4 regions of the Nonomuraea mangrovi genome follow, and region 2 is predicted to be linked to each of the others. Evidence: riboswitches for the same ligand, from Rfam matches in the RefSeq annotation. Region 2 holds a riboswitch; each other region holds the start of a gene.
The links. A riboswitch is a leader RNA that binds a small molecule or an ion and turns the genes downstream of it on or off. The one in region 2 is predicted to bind cyclic di-AMP.

Region 1 (3,575 bases), on a different contig from region 2:
TCTTGCCCAGCGTCTGCCCCTTGGCCTTGGTCATCAGGTACTCGTAGCCAACGTAGAACAGCGTCGCCAGGACCGCCGCAATCGCCGACGCCGCGAACCCGCTCAGCCCGCTCGTCGCACCGGTGCTGAGGTTGTAGCTGGCCACGAAGAAGATGGCGAGGATGAGACCCAGCACGAACCAGAAGATCCCGAAGATCACACCGTCGACGATGCGGGCGACCAGGCGCTGCCACCACTCGGCGAGCGGGGCGGGCGCGCCGGGCGGCTGCACCCCTGCCGGCGCCCCGTAGGGCTGGCCGTAGCCGGGCTGCCCGTACGCGGGCTGCTGCTGGCCGTAGCCGGGCTGGGCGTAGGGCTGCTGCTGGCCGTACGGGGACTGCTGGCCGTAGCCGGGCTGCGACTGGCCCTGCTGGCCGTAGTCGGGCTGACCGTAGGAAGGCTGCTGGCCCGAGGACGGCTGCTGCTGCCCGTAGCCGGGCTGCTGGCCGTAACCAGGCTGCTGCTGCCCATAGCCGGGCTGCTGCTGGCCGTGGCCGGGCTGGCCGTACTCGGGCGGCTGGCCCGAGGATGCCTGCTGACCGTAGCCCTGCTGCTGCCCGTAGTCGGGCTGACCGTAGGAAGGCTGCTGGCCCGAGGACGGCTGCTGCTGCCCATAGCCGGGCTGCTGACCGTAGGAGGGCTGCTGCTGCCCATAGCCGGGCTGCTGCTGGCCGTAGTCAGGCTGGCCGTAGGGCTGCTGCCCCGAGGAAGGGGCCTGCTGCCCGTAGCCGGGCTGCTGGCCGTAGGAGGGCTGCTGCTGGCCGTAGCCGGGCTGCTGACCCGAGGACGCGGCCTGCTGGCCGTAGCCCTGCTGCTGGCCGTAGCCGGGCTGGCTGTAGCCCTGCTGACCATAGCCCTGCTGCTGCTGGCCGTAGCCCTGCTGCTGGCCGTAGTCGGGCTGGCCCTGGGACGGCTGACCGTAGCCGCCGCCTTCATGGCGGTAGCCCACGATCGTCACGTCAGGATCGGGCTGCTCGCCCGGGCGTCCTGCGTTCTGCTGACCGTATCCGGAATTGTCATCAGGTTGATCCTGCGGATACGGCGGCTGTCCGGTGCTCACCGTGTCACCTCGCTTCGATGGCGCATGTGGCACATGTCAGGACACATGCTTGCTGTTGCCCAACGTATCGACATGAGTATCAACAATCACCTTTCCTCTTGGTCAACGCCATAGTCAACTGCTTCCAGATGGAGCAGCATCCTGGTGTTGCCAAGGGTGTTGGGCTTGACATGCTCCAGATCCAGAAACTCGGCCACACCCTCGTCGTAGGAGGCCAGCAACTCGGCGTAGACCTCGGGTGACACCGGTGTTCCCTGGATCGGGACGAAGCCGTGCCGGGCGAAGAAGTCGACCTCGAACGTCAGGCAGAAGACCCTGCGGAGCCCCAGGTCACGGGCCGTTCCCACCAGCGCGGTAACAATACGGTGACCGATGCCTGAACCTTTGACGGCGGGGTCGACCGCGACCGTGCGAATTTCGGCGAGGTCCTCCCAGAGCACATGGAGCGCGCCGCAGCCGACGACCTGGCCGCCGCGCTCGGCGACCCAGAACTCCTGGACGTCCTCGTACAGCGTGACCGTGGCCTTTTCCAGCAGCTTGCGGCCCGCGCCCGCGTAGATGTCGACCAGGCGCCTGATCGACCTGACGTCCGGCGTGCGGGCTCGCCGTACGACGATCTCGGTGTCCTGCATTGTGCGCTCGACGACCTGCTCCATGGCCCTTCAGCGTACCTAGCTCGTTTCGGCCCACCCTTAACTACCGTCACATGACGCACTGTAGCGAGGCGGGCACGCTATGCATCTCTGCACGACAAACCCGACAAACCTTCGCGAAACTCAGTAAAGGCTTTGCAATCCCCTGGTCGATCGGGCTTTTGCGTGATCTGCCCGTGATCCTTTGGATGCGCATCCTCTACTGGATTGGCAGTTCTGGTTGAGCACGAACCTTGCTTGCACTAGTGTCCACCGACGATGTCCCCCACGCGGCCAGGCGTGGAGACACGCCTAATCCCCCACAAGGGGAGCCGGGGACCCGCCGGCGGCCGCCCAGCCGTCAAGGGGTGAATCCGAGCTCGGGCTCGGTAGGGCTGCTCCGGCCCGAACCCGTCAGCTAACCCGGTCGGCGACTACGAGAGGAGCTGGTTGGTGAAGCGCAGGCGCATCCGCGAAGGGGAGTCGGCGGGCGAGCACGCCCGCCCCCACGAACCCGGTTCCCGCCGGAAGCGGTTCGCGATCCTGGGCGCCGCGATGGCCGTTCTGGTCCTCACCACGCCTCTCGGCTCGGCCATGGCCGACCCCAAGCCGTCGCTCAGGGAGCTCTCCAAGCAGGTCGAGAAGCTCCACAACGACATCGAGACGCTCACCGAGCAGTACAACGGGCAGCGCGAGAAGCTCAAGAGCGTCAAGAAGTCCGCGGACAACGCCAAGAAGATCCTGGCCACCAGCGAAGCCGATCTGGCAGCCAAGCGCGCCAGGGCCACCCTCCTGGCCGAGAGCACCTACATGTCCGGCGGTTTCACCGACGGCCTCGCCTTCGCCAACGCGACCGATCCCGGCGCCTTCCTCGACGCCGCCGCCACCTCCTTCGCCATCAACCAGCAGCAGGGCCAGGAGGTCAAGGAGCTCGCCGAGTCCATCGCCGCCGCGGAGAAGGCCAGGGCGACGGCCAAGACGCGCCTGGCGGAGGTCCAGAAGCTCGTCGACGACCTCGGCGGCAAGCGGGACAAGATCACCTCGATGGTGGCCAAGGTCGAGAGCAGCCTGTTCAGGCGGGCGATCGGTGAGGCGGGACGGCCCGGCACCCGCGCCACCAAGGTCAACCTGCCGATCATCGGCAGCGGCAAGGCGGCGGAGGCCGCACGCTGGGCGCTGACGCAGCAGCTCAAGCCGTACGTGTGGGGGGCCGAAGGTCCCGGCTCCTACGACTGCTCGGGGCTGGTCATGGCCGCCTACCAGCGCGTCGGCATCAGCCTGCCGCACTACACCGGCGACCAGTGGACCGCGGGCACGCACATCACGCGCGAGGAGCTGCGCCCGGGTGACCTGGTCTTCTTCTACAGCGACCTGCACCACGTGGGCATCTACATCGGCGGCGGGATGATGGTGCACGCGCCCCAGACCGGCGACGTCGTCCGGATCGCCACGATCGGCAACAGGCCCTTCGCGGGAGCCGTCCGCATCGCCGACTAGCCGGGAGCCGCTCGCGCCGGAACCGGATGGAGGCCGTACGCGAGACGCAACCGCGCCGGCTAGATGAGTCTTCGGCGCGCCGCCCAGGCCACCGCCTCGATCGCCGTGGCGACGCCGATCCTGTCGCAGATGACCCGCAGGCGGCGGCGGACCGTGCGACCGCTGATCTCCAGCGTCCTGCCCACGCGGTCGACCGTGACGCCCTTGGCCAACTCCGCCAGGAGTTCCAGGTCGTCCTGGCTCAGCACGACTCCGTCGTCGGTGAGCACATCCATCGGGAGCCCTCCCCCCAACAGCACAACTCGGCGACGTCTCGGCCCGAGCAAGCTGCTCGTCTCGCAGACGGT
Region 2 (3,575 bases):
ACCGGCCGGGCATCGTCGGCGTCGTGGGTCACCTGCTGGGCGAGAAGGGCATCAACATCGCCTCCATGCAGGTGGCGCGGGACGTCAAGGGCGGCAAGGCGCTGATCGCGCTGACCGTCGACTCGGCGATCCCCGCCGACGTGGTGGACCAGATCGTGGGCGAGATCGGCGCCGACAGCGGGCGCTCGGTGGACCTCACCGACTGACGGCCGCTCGCGTCACGACGCCCTCCCGCCCTGTGGCGCGGGAGGGCGTTCTTCTTGCCGTCATCTCCCGGTTCCCTGCGCCGTACGGCACGCCGTGCCACGCGCCTCCGTGGCCACCGGCCGCCCTCCGTCCAGGGGACGCTCCTCGGGAGCGCTCGCGCGCCACCGCAACGGCGTCTCAAATAGTGAGATATTCGGACGTCCTACGAGACAGCCGGGGCCGTGCCAGGTACTTTGGAATGGATGCGCTGGGTACTCGTCATTCTTACCAGCCGCGACGGGGCCTGTTAGGGCAGGTCGGCCACCCGTCGCGGTGAGCGGCGTCGTGTCGGCCTTAAGCCCCCTCCGTCCGGTCCGTGATCCGGACCGCACGAGACCAGGCCCGGTCGGATTCGCGACCGGGATCCGACGTCCGATCCACTCGCGTCCGCGAAAAGAGATGAGTCACGTGTACGACATGTATCCATGGAACCGCGCCGAAGATCACGATGAGGAGGCGGCGGAGGCCGTCCAGACCGCGCTGGACCGCAGGGACAACGGCGGCTCCCCCTCCCCCCGCTGAACGGGGCCACCCGGTGGAGTTCCCCCTGCTCCACCGGGGTGAACCCACTCGCCTTCGAACCGCATGAGCCCGGGAATCACAGGAGACGACCGTCTCCTGTGATTCCCGGGCTCATGCGCGCGCCTGAACCTCCGGAAGGCTCCGCGGAACGGGGTGTCTCCGGGAGCCTTCGGATCTTCACGTCTTTCGCGGCCGCTGACGGTGTTCTCCGTCATGCGACAGCGCCAGGGAGTCCTCGTGTCTCCGTGCCAGTCGTGGGGCCGGAGTGCTGGAACCTCCCGCGAGTTCGGCGGCCCGGGCCTAGAAGGTGGCCCGCAGCGACATGGGGGCCGCCTCGGTCTTCACCTCGACCAGTCGCCGGGACTGCGCCACGCCCTTCGGGTCAGGCCGTACCGCGCCGACGAACGCCTGGCGGCGCCACGGGCTGAGCTTCTCCTCCTTCACCACGTCGCCGCTGCGCGGCGCGTGCACCATGTAGCCGTCCTTGGAGATCATCCCGACGTGCCCGAGGTTGCTGAAGAAGACCAGGTCGCCGGGCTTCAGGTTCTCCCACTTGATCTTCTTGTCGAATGCCTGGTACTGGTCGCGTGCCACGCGGGGAAGCTCGATCCCCGCCTTCTCGTAGGCCCTCAGCATCAGTCCCGAGCAGTCGTAGCCGCTCGGGCTGGTGCCGCCCCAGACGTACGGGGTGCCCCGTTTGGACATCGCGAACTTCAGTGCGATCTGCCATGCGGGCTTGGGTATCTGCTTGAGCTGGGCCTTCTTGATGTCCGCTCCGGTGATGGTCATCGTGCGAGCGGGGTCGCCCTGTACGGGCTTGGTGTCGTCAGGTTGGACCGACTGGCTCTTCAGGGTCTCGACCTGGATGGGGGTGGCCGACGCGGGGGAGGCGGCGGCGGCTGATCCTGCGGCGAGGAGGCCACCGAGGACGGCGGCCGTGACGATGCGAGACAGGGGAATGTCCTTCCACGGGGCCGACCGGGTTAGCTGACGGGCTCGGGCGTGGAAGCCGCCCTACGGCATGGGGGTGCCGATTCGCCCCAAGGGGGAATGGGTCCCCGGCTCCGTGCGAACGTCGCAGCGGATTAGGCTGGCAGGGACTCTAACGAAAGGGTCAAAAGACCGCAAACCCGACAAAACGCCGTGTCCGGAAAATGAGATGCGGTGTTCGACAGCCGAGACGACCCGGTAAGGTACCGGCCATGGAGTCGCGCAACATTCGTCTGGCCGTCATTCCCGGTGACGGGATCGGCACCGAGGTCGTCGCCGAAGGGCTCAAGGTCCTGGAGGCGGTCGGCGCCAAGATCGACACCACTCACTACGATCTGGGTGCCACCCGTTACAACGCCACCGGTGAGACCCTCACCGACGAAACCCTGCAGGAACTGCGCGGCTACGACGCCATCCTGCTCGGCGCGATCGGCGACCCGAGCGTCCCGCCAGGGATCCTCGAGCGCGACCTGCTGCTCCGACTCCGCTTCGAGCTCGACCACTACGTCAACCTGCGCCCGGTGAAGCTCTTCCCCGGCGTGGAGACCCCGCTGGCCGACACCCGCCCCGAGGACATCGACATGATCGTCGTCCGCGAGGGCACGGAGAGCCTCTACGCCGGCGCCGGCGGCGTCCTGCGTCGCGGCACCCCGCACGAGGTCGCCACCCAGGACTCCCTCAACACCGCCTTCGGCGTCGAGCGTGTGATCCGCTACGCCTTCGCCAAGGCCGCCGAGCGTCCCCGCAAGAAGCTCACGCTGGTCCACAAGACCAACGTGCTCGCCTACGCGGGCGACCTCTGGATGCGCACCCTCAACCGGGTCGCCGCGGACTTCCCCGACGTCACCACCGAGTACCAGCACGTCGACGCCGCCTCGATGTTCTTCGTCAACCAGCCGGAGCGCTTCGACGTGATCGTCACCGACAACCTGTTCGGCGACATCATCACCGACATCGGCGCCGCCATCGCCGGCGGCATCGGCCTGGCCGCCAGCGGCAACATCAACCCCGACAGGACCGCGCCCAGCATGTTCGAGCCGGTCCACGGCAGCGCGCCCGACATCGCGGGCCAGGGCAAGGCCGACCCGACCGCCACCATCCTGTCCGTCGCCATGATGCTCGACCACCTCGGCCTGACCGAGGAGGCGGCCCGCGTCGAGCAGGCCGTCGCCGACGACATCGTGGAACGCCTGGCGGGATGGGCCGGCCGTACGACGCACGAGATCGGTGACGACATCACCGCACGAGTAGCCGGCGGCGCCTGACCGCCTGCCACTCAGCACCACAGGCGGCCTGGCGCCCTTCGGCCGGGTCCATACTGTCCTGGATCCGGCGAGCGCGTAGCCGCCTGGATACCACATTGAGCGCCTGGCGGCTCGCGAGATCGCCAGGCGTTTGCTGTAAGTTCCCGTTACCCGGTTCATCGCAAAATGGACTCAGGGCAAATCTCGCGAAAAGAGAAGGATTTCCGTCATGACCACCGCTCAGAAGCTCAGCTTCGATGTGCAGCTCTCCGACCACGCTCGCACTGCGGCGGAGCGTGAGCAGGTACTGGCGAGCCCGGGGTTCGGGCAGACCTTCACCGATCACATGATCTCGATCGACTACACCGAGGGCAGGGGCTGGCACGACGCGCGGCTCATGCCGTACGGGCCGCTCGTCCTCGACCCCGCGACCTCGGTCTTCCACTACGCGCAGGAGCTGTTCGAGGGACTCAAGGCCTACCGCCAGACCAACGGGTCGATCGCCACGTTCAGGCCGTACGCGAACGCCGCCCGCTTCAACGCCTCCTGCGTCCGGATGGCCATGCCCGAACT
Region 3 (3,575 bases), on a different contig from region 2:
CTCGATGGCCCGCAGCGTCGTTGCCCGTCCCGAGCTGTCGCCGTGACCGCGCAGGTCGAAGGCCACGGTCCGGAGCCCGGACAGGGCGAGCGCCGCCGCGACCGGCGTCCACACACCGCGACGTTCGGCTCCGGCGTGGAGCAGGATGACGGTCGGACCGATGCCGGTGGCCGTGCCTCGCAGCGTCACGTCTCCTCGGGCGAGGGTGACTTCGGTCATCGCTGGTCGGAGCCCGGCTCGTCCCGGCGCCTGCCGCCAGGGACGGCACCGAATCGTCGAGCGAGGCCCTCACGGGAGGCCGGAACCTCGTTCCCTCGCGACGTCGTGAGGTCGACCACAGGCATGTCCGCACCCCTTACCTTGAGCTGTCAAGGTACGATACGACCCGCTGCCTTGGCCGGTCAAGGTAAGGTTGGAGTCGTGGGGACACGCCGTACACGAAGACCGCCTGAAGAGGCTCGCCGGCTGATCCTCGACGCCGCGGCAGCGCTGCTCGCCGACGGAGGCGTCGCGGCGGTCCAGGTGCGTGCCGTCGCCGCCCGGGTCGGCATGACCGACGCCGGCGTGACACACCACTTCCAGAGCCGCGACAACCTGCTGCGCGAACTGCTTCGACACGGTGGACGCCAACTGAGAGCCGCTGTGCAGGACGTTCTCTCGTCGTGGCTGGAGCAGGGCGCCGACCTCCTGGAGCTCGTCGAGTCACTCGCAGGTCTGTACCGGCAGGGCTACGGCGAGCTGGCGGTCGCGCTGCATGCTGCGGGCTGGCGAGAGCATGGCGACGGGATGCTGAACCCGGTTGTCGACGCACTCCACAGGCTTCGGCCGTCCGCGGCTTCGACCGAGGACACGCGGCTCGCGGTCGCGGCCCTCCACCAAGCGATGGCGATGGAGCCTCTCTACGGGAGTGCCTTCCGCCGCAGCGCCGGCCTCACCGGCGTCGCGGCGAGCGACCCGACCGCGCAGCTGCGCTGGTGGACGCGCCAACTCCACCTCGCGCTCGACCTCGAACCGTCCCCGCTCCGACATGACCGGGGACGCTGAGTCAACGGACGCGGCTGGGGCGCGGATCGAGCCGGTTCCGCCTGCTGGCGGTCGGTGTCGCACCTTGCCGGCTCGGTGCTGCGATCACCGCGCGTACAAGCTCATCGTGAAGGCCGACTGGGACAACATCTGGAACGACGGCTGGGGGTCGATCGCCGACGCGTAGCGGATCGGGCGGGAGCGAGTGTGGAGTATTTGCCCCTTTTGTGCAGTTTGGCTATTTTTAGTGCATTGTGCAGCGAGCCGTCGACTCGTCCGTTGCCATTGCATTGCCCGGACCGCGCGTCTCCTGAGGCTCATCCGCAGGACGACACTCGGCCGCCGAATCCGTATCCACGGAACCGGGGACCCACTTCCCTTGGGGTGAATCGAACGCCGGCTCAGCCGCGTCCGTAGGGCACTTCCCAGCCCGAACCCGTCAGCTAACCCGGTAGGCGGCATGGAAGCTAGGAGCACAACCCCTTCATGCCCACGTACCTCAAGAACCGGCTGGGCCGCGCGCTGCTCGGCGTCGCCATCACCGCAGGCGCCGTGACCGCCGTCGCCCCTGTCGCACAGGCCGCCCCACCGGCCGGTTCGGTCGTTTCACCGGCTCCCCGTGCCCACGTTCCCGCCCCCTCCGCTGACGCCCCCGCGGTGCTCGGCCGTGCCGCCCATGTGATCGACGCCAAGACCGGCAAGGTCTACTTCAGCAAGAAGGCCGATCTTCGGGTCCCGGTGGCCAGCATTACCAAGGTGATGACCGCCTACACCGTGTTGAAGCAGGCCAAGCCGACCGACGTGGTCGAGGTCACCGCCAAGGACGTGCGTTACGCGTCGAGGGGCGGCGCCTCGGTGGCGTACCTGCGCGCCGGTGACCGGCTCACCGTGGAGGACCTGCTGTACGCCCTGATGCTGCCCTCCGGCGCGGACGCCGCCCACGCGCTCGCCCGCACGTACGGGCCTGGTGTCGACGCGTTCACGGCGAAGATGAACGCCAACGCCCGCGAGCTCGCCATGAAGGACACACTGTACGTCAACGTCGACGGGATGCCCGCCAAGGGCGGCGGCTACTCCACCGCACGCGACCAGGTGCGGCTCGCCCAGGCGGCGCTGAACAACCAGTTGATCAAGAAGGTCGGCTCCACCCGGCACCGCTCGATCCCTGAGACGGCGGAGCACCGCGCCTACTCCTGGCGGAACACGAATCGCCTCCTCCGCACGCCGGGCACCATCGGCCTGAAGACCGGATTCACGCGCGCCGCGGGCTACACCCTCGCCTTCGCCGCCGACCGGGACGGCCGTCAGCTGGTCGGCGTGCTTCTGGGAGAGAGCAGCTCCAGCCGCCGCTTCGAGACCGCTCAGGCGCTCCTCGACTGGGCGGCGACCAGCAGGCAACCCTGACAACTCGACAGCAGCTTAACCGGCGGCCTGCAGCTGGAATTGCAGGTCGGAGGCGCCTGGCGACTCCAGGACCGAGACCGCGATCAGGCCGGCGGCTGCGGCAAGGCTCTCGAATCCTGAGCGGGTGTACCAGTGCAGTACCCAGGGGCGGTCCACGACGGTGCTCTCGCCGTCGCGGCACCGCTCGTAGCGCAACACCGTCGTCTGCGTCCGCGCGGAATCGCTACGCTCCTCGGACACCACCGAGACCCGCAACTCTGCACCGTCGTCCGCTGTAGCGGTGCGCACCCGGCCGATCCGTTCGGCAGGTGTGGGCGATGGGACGAACAGCGGCACCAGGGCGGTGCCGCCCACGGCGAGATGGTCGCGGATGCGGTGAAGGGCGGCCAGAGCGATGGAGTCGTCGGGGAGCAGGTTGAAAGTCGGCCCGGCAAGAAAGATCGCACGGTAGCGGCGTGGCAGATCGAGCGCCTCCATGCGCTGGTGGTAGACGACGACATCGACGCCTTGCTTCCGCGCCCGGTGACGGCACCGCTGCAGCATGTCCGCCGAGGAGTCGACACCCTCGACGTCGAGGCCGCGCCGACGCAGGTCGAGCAATGGATCGCCGTCCCCGCACCCCAGCTCCAGAGCCGGGGAACCAGCCTCTTGGACGAACGCCGCGTAGGGCTCTGGATCTTGGGCCACGGACTTCAGCGGCCCGTATAACTCGGCGACGATGCCTGTATAGAAATCAGCAGGATGCACGCCCGCACCTTACGCGTCAGCCGAATGCCCGGCGACATCATTTCCGGCGTCTCGCCACCCGCTCACCACGACGACGTCTCAGTGTTCGTGGTCGCGCGGGTTTGCGTTCGAGCGCGCTCGAAACCATAGCGTTCTCGCCATGACGACACAGACCTGGATCATCACCGGCGCGTCCCGCGGTTTCGGGCGCGCACTGGCGGAGTCGGCGCTCGCGGCGGGCGACAACGTGGTGGCGGCGGTGCGCCGGCCCGAGAGCGTGGCCGACCTGGAGGCCGCGTACCCGGACACCTTCCTGATCGCGAAGTTCGACGCCCGCGACGTCGCCGCGGCCGCGGACCTCGTGCAGGGCACGCTCGACCGCTTCGGGCAGGTGGACGTGCTGGTCAACAACGCGGGCCGGG
Region 4 (3,575 bases), 200 kb from region 2:
GCCGGAGACCTGCACCAGCACGTCGGCCTCGCCGTGGACCACCAGGGCGGGCATCCGCAGGCGGCCCAACCCCTCGGTACGGTCGCCCGAGGCCAGGATGGCGGCCAGCTGCCTGGTGGTCCCCGCGGGATCGTAGTCGCGGTCGTAGGCCAGGCCCGCGAGCTTCGCGATCCGCTCGCGGTCGAGCTCGTAACCGGGTGAGCCGATCACGGTCCAGACCTCCAGGGCCCGCTCGATCGCGGCCTGCCGGTCGGGAGCGGGAGCGGAGAACAGCGCGGCCGTCGCCTCGGGGGTGGGCGGCCCCGCGTCGGGGCTGGGGGTCGACATGATGGAGGTGAGCGTGAGCACCCTGCCGGGATGCGCGATGGCGAGCGCCTGAGCGATCATGCCGCCCATCGAGACGCCCAGCACGTGGGCCGCGGGCCAGCCGAGGGCGTCCATCAGGCCGGCCGCGTCGTCGGCCATGTCGCTCAGCAGGTAGGGCGCCGCCGCGCCCGGGGTGAGGTCGGGCACGCCCTCCTCGGAGAAATGGGTGGAGAGCCCCACGTCGCGGTTGTCGTACCTGACGACGTGGTGGCCCCTCCCGGCGAGCAGTTCGCAGAACTCGTCGTCCCAGTGGACCAGCTGGGATCCGAGTCCCATGATCAGCAGGAGGGGCCTGTCACGGGGGGTGCCGAAGGTGTCGTAGGCGATCTCGATACCGTTGGCATGCGCCTTGAGCGTCATGCGAAACAGAATCCCATTCTGTTTCGCGTGGCGGCAAGGGCCTAGCGGGAGACGACCTTGCGCAGGTGGCCGCGGCCCAGGTAGCCGACGCCACCGACGATCGCCAGACCGCCGATGAGGGCGAGAGCGGTACCGGTGTGGCCGTTCTCGTCCGTGGTCTCGGTACGGGCGGCGGTGGTGGTGGCGGCGCCCGTGTCGAACGAGGCGGGCTGGACGGACGCGCCGCCCTGCGCCTCTTCCTCGGCCTTCACCGCGGCGATCCGCTTGGCCTCGGCCTTCTTGGCCTCCTCGGCCTTCTTCGCCTTGGCGAGGGCGAGGAGGTCGACCGGCGGCTTGGCCGGGTTCCTGTCCTTACGGCTCCACGCACCGGTGGAGAAGGCGACGGGGTGGTTCTTCTTGCCCACGCCGTTGCCCCACTTGGTGATGACGTACTGGATCTTGATGTGCCCCTCGCCGCCGATGCCGTCCACGCCCAGCGTGTCGGAGTTGAACCTGCCGCCGGTGAGCTCGGCGAAGGTCTTGGCGTCGAGGTCGAGCATGATGCCGTTGTTCGAGGGGTTGCCGGGACCGCGGTCGCCGACGAAGAAGGGGGCCTTCTTGCCCTTGTAGACGACGTAGCCCTCGGTCATGAGGGGCCAGCTCGGGCTGGCGATCAGACCCTTGCGCATCGGAATGCCACTGGCGGGCAGGCCGGTGTCACCGGCGCGGCCGGAGGCGTCGTCCCAGTAGTAGGAGGCGGTGGTGGACCCCTGGAGGAGGGTCCGCTGCTGGGTGACCTGGCTGATGTCGGGCCCGGAGGGCTCGGCGAGAGCGGCGGCGGCACCGGTGCCTACGGCGAGGGCGGTGGTGACGAGCAGGGCGGAAACGCGCATGCCAAAGCGGCGGGTCATGAAAGTCCTTTGTGCGAGGGAATGGGCAATCCGCGCTCGAATGAAGATCAGGCAAAGGCGTAGCCGGGCATGGGCCTAACAGTCGCTACGCAAAGGAGAGCGCGAAGAAGCGGGGGAAAGCGCCGCTCAGTTTGGGGGGTGGTAGTACACGAGTGTGGTCCTCTCCATCTCGCCTACCGGGTTAGCTGACGGGTTCGGGCGTGGAGATGCCCTACCGGCACTGGGCCGGATTCACCCCAAAGAGATGGGTCCCCGGTTCCCGCGTTCGCGGGATTCGGCGCCGACCAGCCTGCTCTTCCTTGTGAAGGGCACGTCACCGGTCGGTAACGCAATGGACTCTAGGCGCAAACCACCCCAAAGGCAAAAGCAAAGCCATGAATCGGAAAGAAGATCTACCTTTTATCGTCACGAATCGACAGGCCCAGAAGACACGAAAACCCCTGCGAAACAACGGGTTTCACGGGGTCCGGCATGGTAAATCGATCAGAAGTCAAAAATCATGGAAGAGTCATGGTCGAACGCCGGATTCGGCACGGCGCGAGGGGCGCGGCCCAGGCCGTACGGCACGCCCCGTGTCCGCCGCGCCGCGGACACGGGGCGCGGTCCGTCAGACCTCGAGCTTCTCCTCGATCGAGCGCAGCTGGTGCCGCGCCATCGCCAGGTTCGCCCTGCCGCGGTCCAGCGCGAGGTAAAGGAACAGTCCCTTGCCGCCCCTGCCGGTCATCGGCCTGATGATGTGGTACTGGCCGGTCAGCGTGATGAGAATGTCCTCGATGGTGTCCTTGAGGCCGAGGGAGTCCATCGTGCGCATCTTGGCCTTGACGACCTCGGTGTTGCCCGCGGCGGCCACCTGCAGGTCCAGGTCCTTGGAGCCGCCCAGGGCGCCCAGGGCCATGCCGCTGCCGTAGTCGACCACGACGGCGCCGAGAGCGCCGTCGATCGCCATCATCTCCTTGAGGGAGACGTCCATGCTCGCCATGCATTCCTCCGTGTGGATGTGAGTCACTTTCGCGATGCGATGGCGGCAACACTCGCCGCCGTCTTGCGACCCTCCAGCCGCAGCAGCCCCAGGTTGGTGCCAGGGTCGGCCAGGACTGTGAGGACGATCGTGGGGCCGGCCGCGTAGAAGGCGGCGAAGCCCGCGGTGCCCGAGATGAGGGTTTCCTCCAGGGCGCCCTTGCCTGCCAGGATGGCCATGCGCTTGCTGAGCGCGAGGAGGGCCGCCGAGAGCGCCGCCGTCTGCTCGACGTTGCCGCCCGTCAGGTCGCTGGCGATGGTCAGCCCGTCCACGCTGCAGGCGATGCTCCCGCTGACGTCGGGAGTGCGTTCACGCAGGAGCACCATCTCTCTCAGCACCTCGTCCCGCAGCTCCACCGGTGGCCTCCTTCTGAGTGAGGGGAACCTCACGACAGCTCCTCCAGCGCCTTCTTCAGCCGGATCAGCAGGTTGATGTCGGTCGGGTCCGCGGTCACCACGGGCCCGAGTGGCAGGGCAGGAGCGTCGGGGTCGGGCCGCGGCCGCGACTCCTCGTCCCGGCCGAGCCGCCTGGGCAGCGGCGGCGGCATGCCCTCCGAACGTGCGAGCAGCCCCGCCGCGGCAAGGCGGCGTACGGCCAGCAGCGTCGCGTAACCGGGTCTGCCGAGCTTCATCGCCAGTTCCAGTGGGGTGGCCGCGCGGTCGGCGTGGACGAGGATCTCCCACTGCAGGTCGTTCAGCACGACGCGATGGCCGGGCAGCCGCCTGACCGGCGCCACGGGCGCTGTGTCCACGTCGGCCGACGGCCAGATCCCCGTCAACTGAGCCCTCCTCCGCCCGCACTCGCGGACGATCTCCTCGACCTCGAAGTACCAGTGGGAGCCCAGCCAGTGCCGCTCCCCCGGCCGGAACTTGGGCCTGGTCCCGGTGACGGGCAACAGGAAGTAGGCCGCGTCGAGCACCGCGCCGAGCACGCAGTGCTGC

Region 1: another riboswitch for cyclic di-AMP. It lies ahead of ACFSKW_RS24550 (C40 family peptidase); the one in region 2 lies ahead of ACFSKW_RS31475 (C40 family peptidase).
Region 3: another riboswitch for cyclic di-AMP. It lies ahead of ACFSKW_RS05625 (D-alanyl-D-alanine carboxypeptidase family protein); the one in region 2 lies ahead of ACFSKW_RS31475 (C40 family peptidase).
Region 4: another riboswitch for cyclic di-AMP. It lies ahead of ACFSKW_RS30450 (hypothetical protein); the one in region 2 lies ahead of ACFSKW_RS31475 (C40 family peptidase).

What each region holds. Positions count from the first base shown of each region.
Region 1 covers NZ_JBHUFV010000035.1:122,803-126,377, forward strand. Annotated here, with positions in the region: gene ACFSKW_RS24540 (RDD family protein) at 1-1,099, opposite strand, end outside; gene ACFSKW_RS24545 (amino-acid N-acetyltransferase) at 1,186-1,755, opposite strand; cyclic di-AMP (ydaO/yuaA leader) riboswitch at 2,031-2,179, shown strand; gene ACFSKW_RS24550 (C40 family peptidase) at 2,185-3,228, shown strand; gene ACFSKW_RS24555 (LuxR C-terminal-related transcriptional regulator) at 3,288-3,503, opposite strand.
Region 2 covers NZ_JBHUFV010000047.1:283,096-286,670, reverse strand. Annotated here, with positions in the region: gene serA (phosphoglycerate dehydrogenase) at 1-206, shown strand, start outside; gene ACFSKW_RS31480 (hypothetical protein) at 646-768, shown strand; gene ACFSKW_RS31475 (C40 family peptidase) at 1,069-1,557, opposite strand; cyclic di-AMP (ydaO/yuaA leader) riboswitch at 1,726-1,870, opposite strand; gene ACFSKW_RS31470 (3-isopropylmalate dehydrogenase) at 1,971-3,023, shown strand; gene ACFSKW_RS31465 (branched-chain amino acid aminotransferase) at 3,232-3,575, shown strand, end outside.
Region 3 covers NZ_JBHUFV010000007.1:30,052-33,626, reverse strand. Annotated here, with positions in the region: gene ACFSKW_RS05635 (alpha/beta fold hydrolase) at 1-219, opposite strand, end outside; gene ACFSKW_RS05630 (TetR family transcriptional regulator) at 421-1,044, shown strand; cyclic di-AMP (ydaO/yuaA leader) riboswitch at 1,354-1,496, shown strand; gene ACFSKW_RS05625 (D-alanyl-D-alanine carboxypeptidase family protein) at 1,510-2,427, shown strand; gene ACFSKW_RS05620 (class I SAM-dependent methyltransferase) at 2,443-3,174, opposite strand; gene ACFSKW_RS05615 (SDR family NAD(P)-dependent oxidoreductase) at 3,314-3,575, shown strand, end outside.
Region 4 covers NZ_JBHUFV010000047.1:87,408-90,982, forward strand. Annotated here, with positions in the region: gene ACFSKW_RS30445 (alpha/beta fold hydrolase) at 1-726, opposite strand, end outside; gene ACFSKW_RS30450 (hypothetical protein) at 768-1,616, opposite strand; cyclic di-AMP (ydaO/yuaA leader) riboswitch at 1,772-1,906, opposite strand; gene ACFSKW_RS30455 (hypothetical protein) at 2,224-2,595, opposite strand; gene ACFSKW_RS30460 (roadblock/LC7 domain-containing protein) at 2,619-2,990, opposite strand; gene ACFSKW_RS30465 (hypothetical protein) at 3,020-3,575, opposite strand, start outside.